2 regions of the Shewanella indica genome follow, and region 2 is predicted to be linked to the other one. Evidence: predicted binding sites of a transcription regulator. Region 2 holds the regulator's gene; the other holds the start of a gene.

Region 1 (4,212 bases), 1.3 Mb from region 2:
AGTCGGCAACCGGGCAGGGCAGGTTGAGCACCACGGCCTCTACCTTCAGCTTCAGCTCAGGGTCGATATCATCATAGATGGCCAACTGACCGGCGTTGACTATGCCCATATCCATCCCCGCCTTGATGGCGTGATAGAGGAACACGGCATGAATGGCTTCCCGCACCGGGTTGTTGCCGCGGAAGGAGAAAGAAACGTTGGACACCCCGCCGGAAATCATCGCATGGGGCAGGTTGGCCTTGATATCTGCAATGGCGCCGATAAAGTCCACCGCATAGTTATCGTGCTCCTCTATGCCGGTGGCGATGGCGAAGATATTGGGGTCGAAGATAATATCTTCCGGCGGGAAGCCCACCCTATCCACCAGTACCCGGTAGGCGCGGGTACAGATCTCGGTTTTGCGCTCCCGGGTATCGGCCTGGCCCTGTTCATCGAAGGCCATGATGATGGCGGCGGCGCCGTAGCGCTTCACCAGTTTGGCCTGTTCAATAAACTTGGCCTCGCCCTCTTTGAGGGAGATGGAGTTGACTATTCCCTTGCCCTGAATGCACTTGAGCCCGGCCTCAATCACCTCCCACTTGGAGGAGTCGATCATCACAGGCACCTTGCTGATATCCGGCTCTGAGGCGATAAGGTTGAGGAATTTCCGCATCATCTCGACCCCGTCGAGCATGCCCTCATCCATGTTGATATCTATGATCTGGGCGCCGTTTTCCACCTGGTCACGGGCCACCTCCAGCGCGGTTTCGTACTGACCTTCTTTGATTAACTTGAGAAACCGGGCCGAGCCGGTGACATTGGTGCGCTCGCCCACATTCACAAACAGGCTGCTTGCATCTATGGTCAGGGGTTCCAGTCCGGAGAGGCGACATGCTACCGGCAGCTCAGGCAGCGGCCTTGGTGCATGAAGGCTAACAGCTTCAGAAATCGCCTTGATATGCGCAGGCGTGGTGCCGCAGCAGCCGCCGACAATATTGAGCAGCCCCTCTTCGGCCCAGGGGCCTATCACGCTTGCCATCTCTGCCGGAGTCTCGTCATAGCCGCCGAATTCATTGGGCAGGCCGGCATTGGGGTGCGCCGAGACAAAGCACTCGCTGATACGGGAAAGCTCCTCGACATAGGGCCGCAGTTCTTTCGGGCCCAGGGCGCAGTTGAGGCCTATACTCAGCGGCTTGATATGTCTGAGAGAATGGTAAAAGGCCTCTGTGGTTTGCCCTGTCAGGGTGCGGCCCGAGGCATCGGTAATGGTGCCGGAAATCATCACCGGCAACTTTTGGTCCAGTTTCTCGAACACATTTTCGATGGCAAACAACGCCGCCTTGGCATTGAGAGTATCGAAGATGGTTTCCACCAGGATGATGTCGGCGCCACCGGCGATCAGCGCCTCGGTGGATTCGCTGTAGGCCAACACAAGATCGTCGAAATGTATGTTGCGAAAGCCGGGGTCATTCACATCCGGGCTGATGGAGCAGGTGCGGTTGGTGGGGCCGAGCACCCCGGCCACATAGCGGGGAATACCGCTGGCGGCGGCCACCTCATCGGCCACTTCGCGGGCGATTTTGGCGCCTTGGTAATTGATCTCCGCCGCCAGGCTCTGCATCTCATAGTCGGCCATGGCAATGGTGGTGGCGTTGAAGGTGTTGGTTTCTATGATGTCGGCACCGGCCAGCAGGTATTCCCTGTGAATGGTCTTGATGATCTCGCTCTGGGTCAGTACCAGCAGATCATTGTTGCCTTTGACATCGCAATGCCAATCTTTGAAGCGCTCGCCGCGGTAATCGGCTTCTTCCAGCTTGTAGTCCTGGATCATGGTGCCCATGGCGCCATCTAAAATCAGGATCCGCTCTTTGAGGGTCTGTTTGAGCTTGAACTCTGTCTGGCTTGGGGAGTGCTGGGAAGTCGCCATAGGGTTACCTTTCATACCTGTCTTATTGCTGTTTTACATTCGCGGTGCTTGGCATCCGCGACATCATCTCTGCCGACCTGACGCCCGGGACACTATCTGGCATGATAGCCAAAGGCGTGTGTGGGCGCGGAAAGTTATTTTGGACATTTATACGTATAGACGTCCATAATATACGGATTCCGGCGGCCTGCGGCAAGGTTAAATTGGCCCGGTAACCACCGGACTCTGACGGGAGAAGTGTGTGGCTGAACATAGGCAACTGAATATCTATCTGCTGCGGCACGGTGAATGTGAAGGCGGCGAGATTATCCGCGGCCGCAGTGATGTGGCCCTGAGCGATGAGGGCAAAGCGCAGATGTGGCGTAGCTGGCGGGCTATCAGTAGTGCGCTGGAACAGTTGCCGAGTGCTCCCGACCGCCTGACGCTGCTGAGCTCTCCGGCCCAGCGTTGCCAGGCCTTTGCCGCCGAGCTCAAGGCCGATATGCCCGACTATTTCCCGGCGCCGCTGCAGCAGCATGACTGGCTCTGGGAGCTGGACTTCGGTGACTGGGACGGCATGAAGGTGGCGAGTGTCTATCAGCAGCATAGCGAGGCGGCCGAAGCCTTCTGGCGTGACCCTGTGGCCAATACTCCGCCGGGCGGGGAATCGCTGCCAGCCTTTCGTAGCCGGGTGTTGGATGGCTGGCAGACTATGGTGCAGCGCTGGCTTGCGAGAGAGGTTAGTTGTTCCGAAAGCTCTGATTCAAGAGACTCTGGTTCAAAAGGCTCTGGTTCAAAAGGCTCTGGTTCAAAAGGCTCTGGTTCTTCAGCAAGCGCCGATGCAGCGCTGATCTTGACTCACAGCGGGGTTATCCGGCTGCTGCTGGCCGAGATTTTGCTGCCGGGGCAAATACCGCCTGCGGCAGTGTTCAACGCCTTGGAGCTACCTTATGCGGCCTGGGTCAGAATAACCCTCTATGCCAGCCGTGATGCCAGCGGTGATGCCAGCGGTGAAAATGACCAGGAATGGCAGTGTTTCAGCAAACTCCACTGGCCGCAATAGTGCTGTGCTATTGCGCCGGGCAATTGTGCCGGGCGATAAAACCGGGATAATAACCCCAAATGGCCGCCAAGTGCGGCAGCAGCCAGGGTGTTGGCGCCTTTGCAGGTGAACCAACCCAGGGAACCGGGAAAGCCCGGACTGTGCCCGCAACTGTGAGTCGCCTTTGGCGGCGAGTCAGGAGACCTGCCCAGGCTGATAAACCAAACCAGAAACCCGGGCGGGTAAACCGGGGGAGCGAATAGATGATTCTTCCACTGCAGCTTGAGCCTTCTGCCGGTCACAGGCTCAATGTCGGGGGGCGGTTATGAGCCTGGCACTCAAGGTGCAACAGCTTAGCTGGCTTCCCGGTGGTCACAGCGTATTGGCCGATGTGGGTTTTGAGCTGCCAAGTGGCAAGATGCTCGGGCTCATAGGCCCCAATGGTGCCGGTAAGTCGAGCCTGCTGCGCTGCCTCTATCGTTATATCCGCCCGGATAGCGGCCAGATCCAGCTGTTTGGTCAGGATATCCATAGCTTGTCTGCCAAAGCCTTCGCCAAAGAGGTGGCCGTGGTGCTGCAGGATACCCCGGCCCAGTTGGCACTGGATTTGACTCAATTGGTGGCCATGGGACTGACTCCCCACAAGGGGTTGTTTGATATGCCATCGGCGACCGACAAGGCCCAGGTGCAGGCGGCATTGGCGCAGGTCGGGTTGCAGCACAAGGCCGCAGAGCCTTTCGCGCAGCTTTCCGGCGGTGAGAAGCAAAGGGCCTTGATTGCCCGCGCCATAGTGCAGCGCCCCAAGCTTTTGATCCTGGACGAGCCCACTAATCATCTGGATATCCGCTATCAGATCCAGATCCTCGAGCTGGTGCGCAGCCTGGGGGTCACGGTGATCGCCTCGATTCACGATCTCAATCTGGCCTCGGCCCTGTGTGACGAACTCTTGCTGCTGGATAACGGCCGCCGTATTGCCCACGGCTCGCCCCAGAGCGTATTGACCGAAGACAGAATTGCCGGTGTCTTCGGTGTCTGCTGCCAGGTGGGAAAGCATCCGCAGTTAGGAAGGCCGCTGATCCACTACTTTTACGGCTATCAGTCGCGAGAGCCTGGTCACGGCAAGGCTGTAAGCTCGGCGGCGCTCGCCAGTGGCGAGGTTCAAGGCGCTGCGATAGTCGAGCCAATGGCAGGGCCTGCCTCGGCCGAAACCTGTGTTGCTCACAAGGAAACTGACCGGCGCCCAGGCTCGGTGGGAGGTGGCGCATGAATACTTCCATGGCCACAC
Region 2 (4,212 bases):
ACGCTGGCGCTGGCTGGGCAGGATGTTTATGAGGCCCGCGCCGATGCCATGGGCGGCGTTGCCGTGGCGGCCGGTAATCGTGAGGCGGCGGCCTTTTCCAATCCGGCGCTGCTGGCTTTGCCCTCGCGCCGCAGCAGTGACTTCAGTTTACTCATTCCTACCATAGGCGCCGATGGCGCCGATAAAGATCAGATGATCGATAAGTTTGATGCCTTGCAGGATAACTATGACGCTCTGGTCAATGCCATAGACGCCGCCGACACAGCGGCTATCGATGACTACCGCAAGCGCCTCAGTGGTGACTTGCAATCGCTGCAGGGCAACAGCGCCTATGTCAGTGCCGGTATCAATATGGCGTTGGTCATGCCTTCGGATGGTTTTAGCTATGCCTTTGTATTCAAGAGTTATCTCGATGCCTTGGGGATTGCCGAAATCGCCGCTGCGGATATTGATGCCCTGGATAATCTGGACCCCAATAACCCGCCGGAAATCCAAGATTTGACCTCCCAGGGGCGGGTAGTGGCCGGGGCGGTTTCCGAGCTCGGAGTGGCCGTGAGCTATCCGCTATCTATCGTCAATATGCCGGTGACAGTGGGAGTCACCCCCAAGCTGCAACGGTTGGATAGTTTTAACTATGCTGTCAGCGCCAACAACTTCGATGCCGATGATTTCAATGATGATGATTATCGCAGTGATGACACAGGCTTTAATCTGGATATCGGCCTGGCATTTCAGCCATTGGATGGTTTGGTTATCGGTGTCAGCGGACGTAATCTTATCGAGCGGGACTTAAGCAGCATAGAGGCTGGCGGCGTGCAGCTTACCTATCAGGTGAAACCTATGGTTACCGCCGGGGTGGCCTATGACTGGGCGGCCTTTTCGCTCAGCAGCGACTTGGACCTTACCGACAACGACAAGTTTGCCGAGCTTGAGGGCAGCCGCTATTGGCGTTTAGGTGGCGAATACCGGCCTGCTGACTGGGTTGCTTTACGGCTCGGTTATCGCCAGGATCTCAATGATCACAGCGCCGATCTCTACTCTCTGGGGACAGGTTTTGCCATAGGCAACAGCTTCCGGCTGGATCTCACCGGCATGTTTGGCAGTGACGATGCCATAGGTGGCGTGCTGCAAACCAGCTATCACTTCTAACAGCGATTTAACCGTTGATGAGCGCCAGAGTTGATTTGATGGTCAGCAGCAGGGCGCTCAGGGCGCACAGTGCCAGCGTCAGGACTCGGGTCTTCTCTTTATCTACCCTGCCCACCAAACGGCCAGCCACCAGAAAACCGAGAAATACCGAAGGCAGTAGCAACAGCGACAGCCATAGGTGTCTCAGGGTCAGGAGGCCAAAACAGCCGAGAATGATCAAGGCTATCAATGAGCTGAAGATAAAGAAGGCCGACAGCGCTGCGCGGAACTGACTGGCGTCTTTTCCCGCCAGCAGCAGGGCCATAGGTGGCCCACCTATGGCGGCCACGGTGCCGAAGATCCCGGAAAAGATCCCGGCGATAAACAAGCTTAGGCGGTTGATTTTGATACTGTACTTTCTGAAGCTGAGAAATACGGCCACGGCCACAATCAGGGCTATGGTCAAGCCCATAATCGGTTGCGGCGCCAGCAACAACAGGGTGGCGCCAATCAGGCCGCCGGGGAGCCGTCCCAGCAAGGCATATTGCAAGCCGTTGAATTCCAGGTGACCGCGCTCGCGTACCAGTGTCAGCAGGGCGATGGAAAACCCCATGGCGATAACAGGAGCGGGAACCAGTTCCGGATCGACGATATACAGCAAAGGTGTAGCTACCACGGCTAGGCCAAAGCCTATCAGCGACTGGGTCAGGGCGCCGGTAAATATGATCAGGGATGCCAGCAACAGGGTGACGGGATCTATCAATGACAGCATTCGCAAGCTCCCAAAAGAAAAGGATCGCGCAGCGATCCTTGTTCAACAATAAGATAATTCAGAGGAATAAGACACTTATTCCATGTCTTCCCATTCAATGCCCATGGCATCCATCATGCGTTTGGCTTCTTCCGGGATGCTGTCTGGTTTGTCTTTGGACAAATCCTCATCATTGGGCAGTGGCTGGCCGGTATAGGCATGCAGGAAGGCTTCGCACAACAGTTCGCTGTTTGTGGCGTGCCGCAGGTTGTTTACCTGGCGCCGGGTGCGCTCATCGGTCAATACTTTCAGTACCTTCAACGGAATAGAGACAGTGATTTTTTTCACTTGCTCATTCTTCTTGCCGTGTTCGGCATAAGGGCTGATGTATTCGCCATTCCATTCAGTCATTGATTCACCTGTGATCTCACTAATTCGCAGCAGATTTTAAACCCTTACAGGATACAGTCAAATGATTGCCTGCAAAATCTGTGCAATATGAACAGAAATCCATACATTTGGACGTCCAAACGTCTTGATGCCTATTGACGGCCGGATGGTCATTGGTTAGATTTAGACGTCCAGACATCTTTATGGTGTCGAGCCTCAGCATTCAGGAGTCGATTATGACAGAGCGGCGATTAGCAACCACAGCGGTCCGGCAGGGCATCGAATCAGACAGCCAGCACGGGGCCGTGGTGCCACCCATCTATCTGTCGACCAACTATGCCTTTGAGGGCCACACCCAGCCAAGATCCTATGATTATAGCCGCTCGGGTAATCCTACCCGCTCCATTCTGGGAGATGCTTTGGGGGAGCTTGAACAGGGCTGCAGTGCGGCAATCACAGCGACCGGCATGGCGGCCATTACTCTGGTGGTCAACCTGCTGGGGCCGGATGACCTCTTGTTGGTGCCCCATGACTGTTATGGCGGTAGCTATAGGCTGTTCACCCATCTGGCGGCCAAGGGCCAGTTTCGCTTGCAGGTGCTGGATCAAACCGACCCGCAAGCTCTTGCCGCTGCCCTGGCGCAAAAGCCGCGCATGGTGTGGCTCGAGACGCCATCCAATCCACTGCTGCGGGTAGTGGATATTGCCGCCATTGCCGAGGCAGCTCACCAGCAGGATGCATTGGTGGTGGCTGACAACACCTTTTTATCGCCGGCGCTGCAACAGCCTTTGCTGTTGGGGGCCGACATAGTGGTGCACTCGACCACTAAATATATCAATGGCCACAGCGATGTGGTGGGCGGTGCCGTAGTAGCCAAAGATCCCGAATTGGCAGAGCAGCTGCACTGGTGGTCCAACACGCTTGGACTGAGCGGAGGCGCCTTCGACAGCTACCTGACCCTGCGTGGCCTGCGTACTCTGGCGCTGAGGATCCGCGAGCATCAGGCCAATGCCGAGCGCATAGTGGCGCTGCTGAGTCAGAGCCCGGTGGTCGACAAAGTTTATTATCCGGGGCTTAAGAGCCACCCAGGCCATGAGATTGCCGCCAGGCAGCAGAGTGGCTTTGGCGCTATGCTGAGTTTTGAACTCAAGGGTGATGAAGCGCAGGTGGTTGCCTTCCTCGGCGCGCTCAAGCTGTTTTCCGTGGCCGAGAGCCTGGGAGGAGTTGAGAGCCTGGTGGCGGTGCCCGCCACCATGACCCACAGAGCCATGGCGAGTGAGGCTCGCGCCGAAGCCGGTATTAAAGACACGCTTATTCGCTTGTCTGTGGGCATAGAAGATGGCCGGGATCTGCTGGACGATATCGCCGCCGGATTGGCGGCAGCCGCAAACTGTTGAATTGAAGGAGCTTGAGATGGCACGTTGTCACCTACATAAGTTTGGCGGTTCCAGTCTCGCCGATGCCGATTGCTACCGACGGGTCGCCCATATTTTGCTGACCCATGGTCATGCCGATGATCTTGTAGTGGTTTCCGCCGCCGGCAAGAGTACCAATTTTCTCTATAAACTGTTGACCCTGAAGGAGTCGGGCGCTCTGTGGCAGGAGGAGCTACAGGAGCTTGTCGGTTATCAGCAGAATCTGATTGAACAGCTGCTGGGTAATGAACAGGCACGTCAACTGCGGGAGCGTCTGTCTACAGATAAGGCGCAACTGGCCAGTTTATTGTCCTTGCCTGAACTCAGCGAATACCAATGCAATCAGGTGGTGGGTTTCGGTGAACGCTGGTCGGCCAGACTGATGGCGGCGCTGCTGCGGGAGTCCGGTGTTGCCGCTTCCCATGTGGATGCCCGCAGTTTGTTGATTGCCGATGAGGGCGCAGTGCCCAGGATTCGCCTAGATGAGTCCCGCGAAAGGGTGCAGCGGCTGCTGGCCGAGCATCCCGA

What was found. Region 2 encodes MetJ, which represses methionine synthesis genes. Its sites were predicted from a motif close to TAGACGTCTAGACGTCTA; they were not measured.
Region 1: a site for MetJ is predicted at 2,055-2,072, ahead of metH (methionine synthase). Genes of this name have one in related genera too.

Annotation. Positions count from the first base shown of each region.
Region 1 is NZ_JAWXXR010000001.1:2,295,037-2,299,248, forward strand. It holds gene metH (methionine synthase) at 1-1,906, opposite strand, end outside; gene SIL79_RS10360 (histidine phosphatase family protein) at 2,148-2,948, shown strand; cobalamin riboswitch at 3,017-3,153, shown strand; gene SIL79_RS10365 (ABC transporter ATP-binding protein) at 3,253-4,194, shown strand; gene SIL79_RS10370 (FecCD family ABC transporter permease) at 4,191-4,212, shown strand, end outside.
Region 2 is NZ_JAWXXR010000001.1:996,177-1,000,388, reverse strand. It holds gene traF (conjugal transfer protein TraF) at 1-1,149, shown strand, start outside; gene SIL79_RS04600 (sulfite exporter TauE/SafE family protein) at 1,157-1,900, opposite strand; gene metJ (met regulon transcriptional regulator MetJ) at 1,976-2,290, opposite strand; gene metB (cystathionine gamma-synthase) at 2,506-3,666, shown strand; gene SIL79_RS04585 (bifunctional aspartate kinase/homoserine dehydrogenase II) at 3,683-4,212, shown strand, end outside.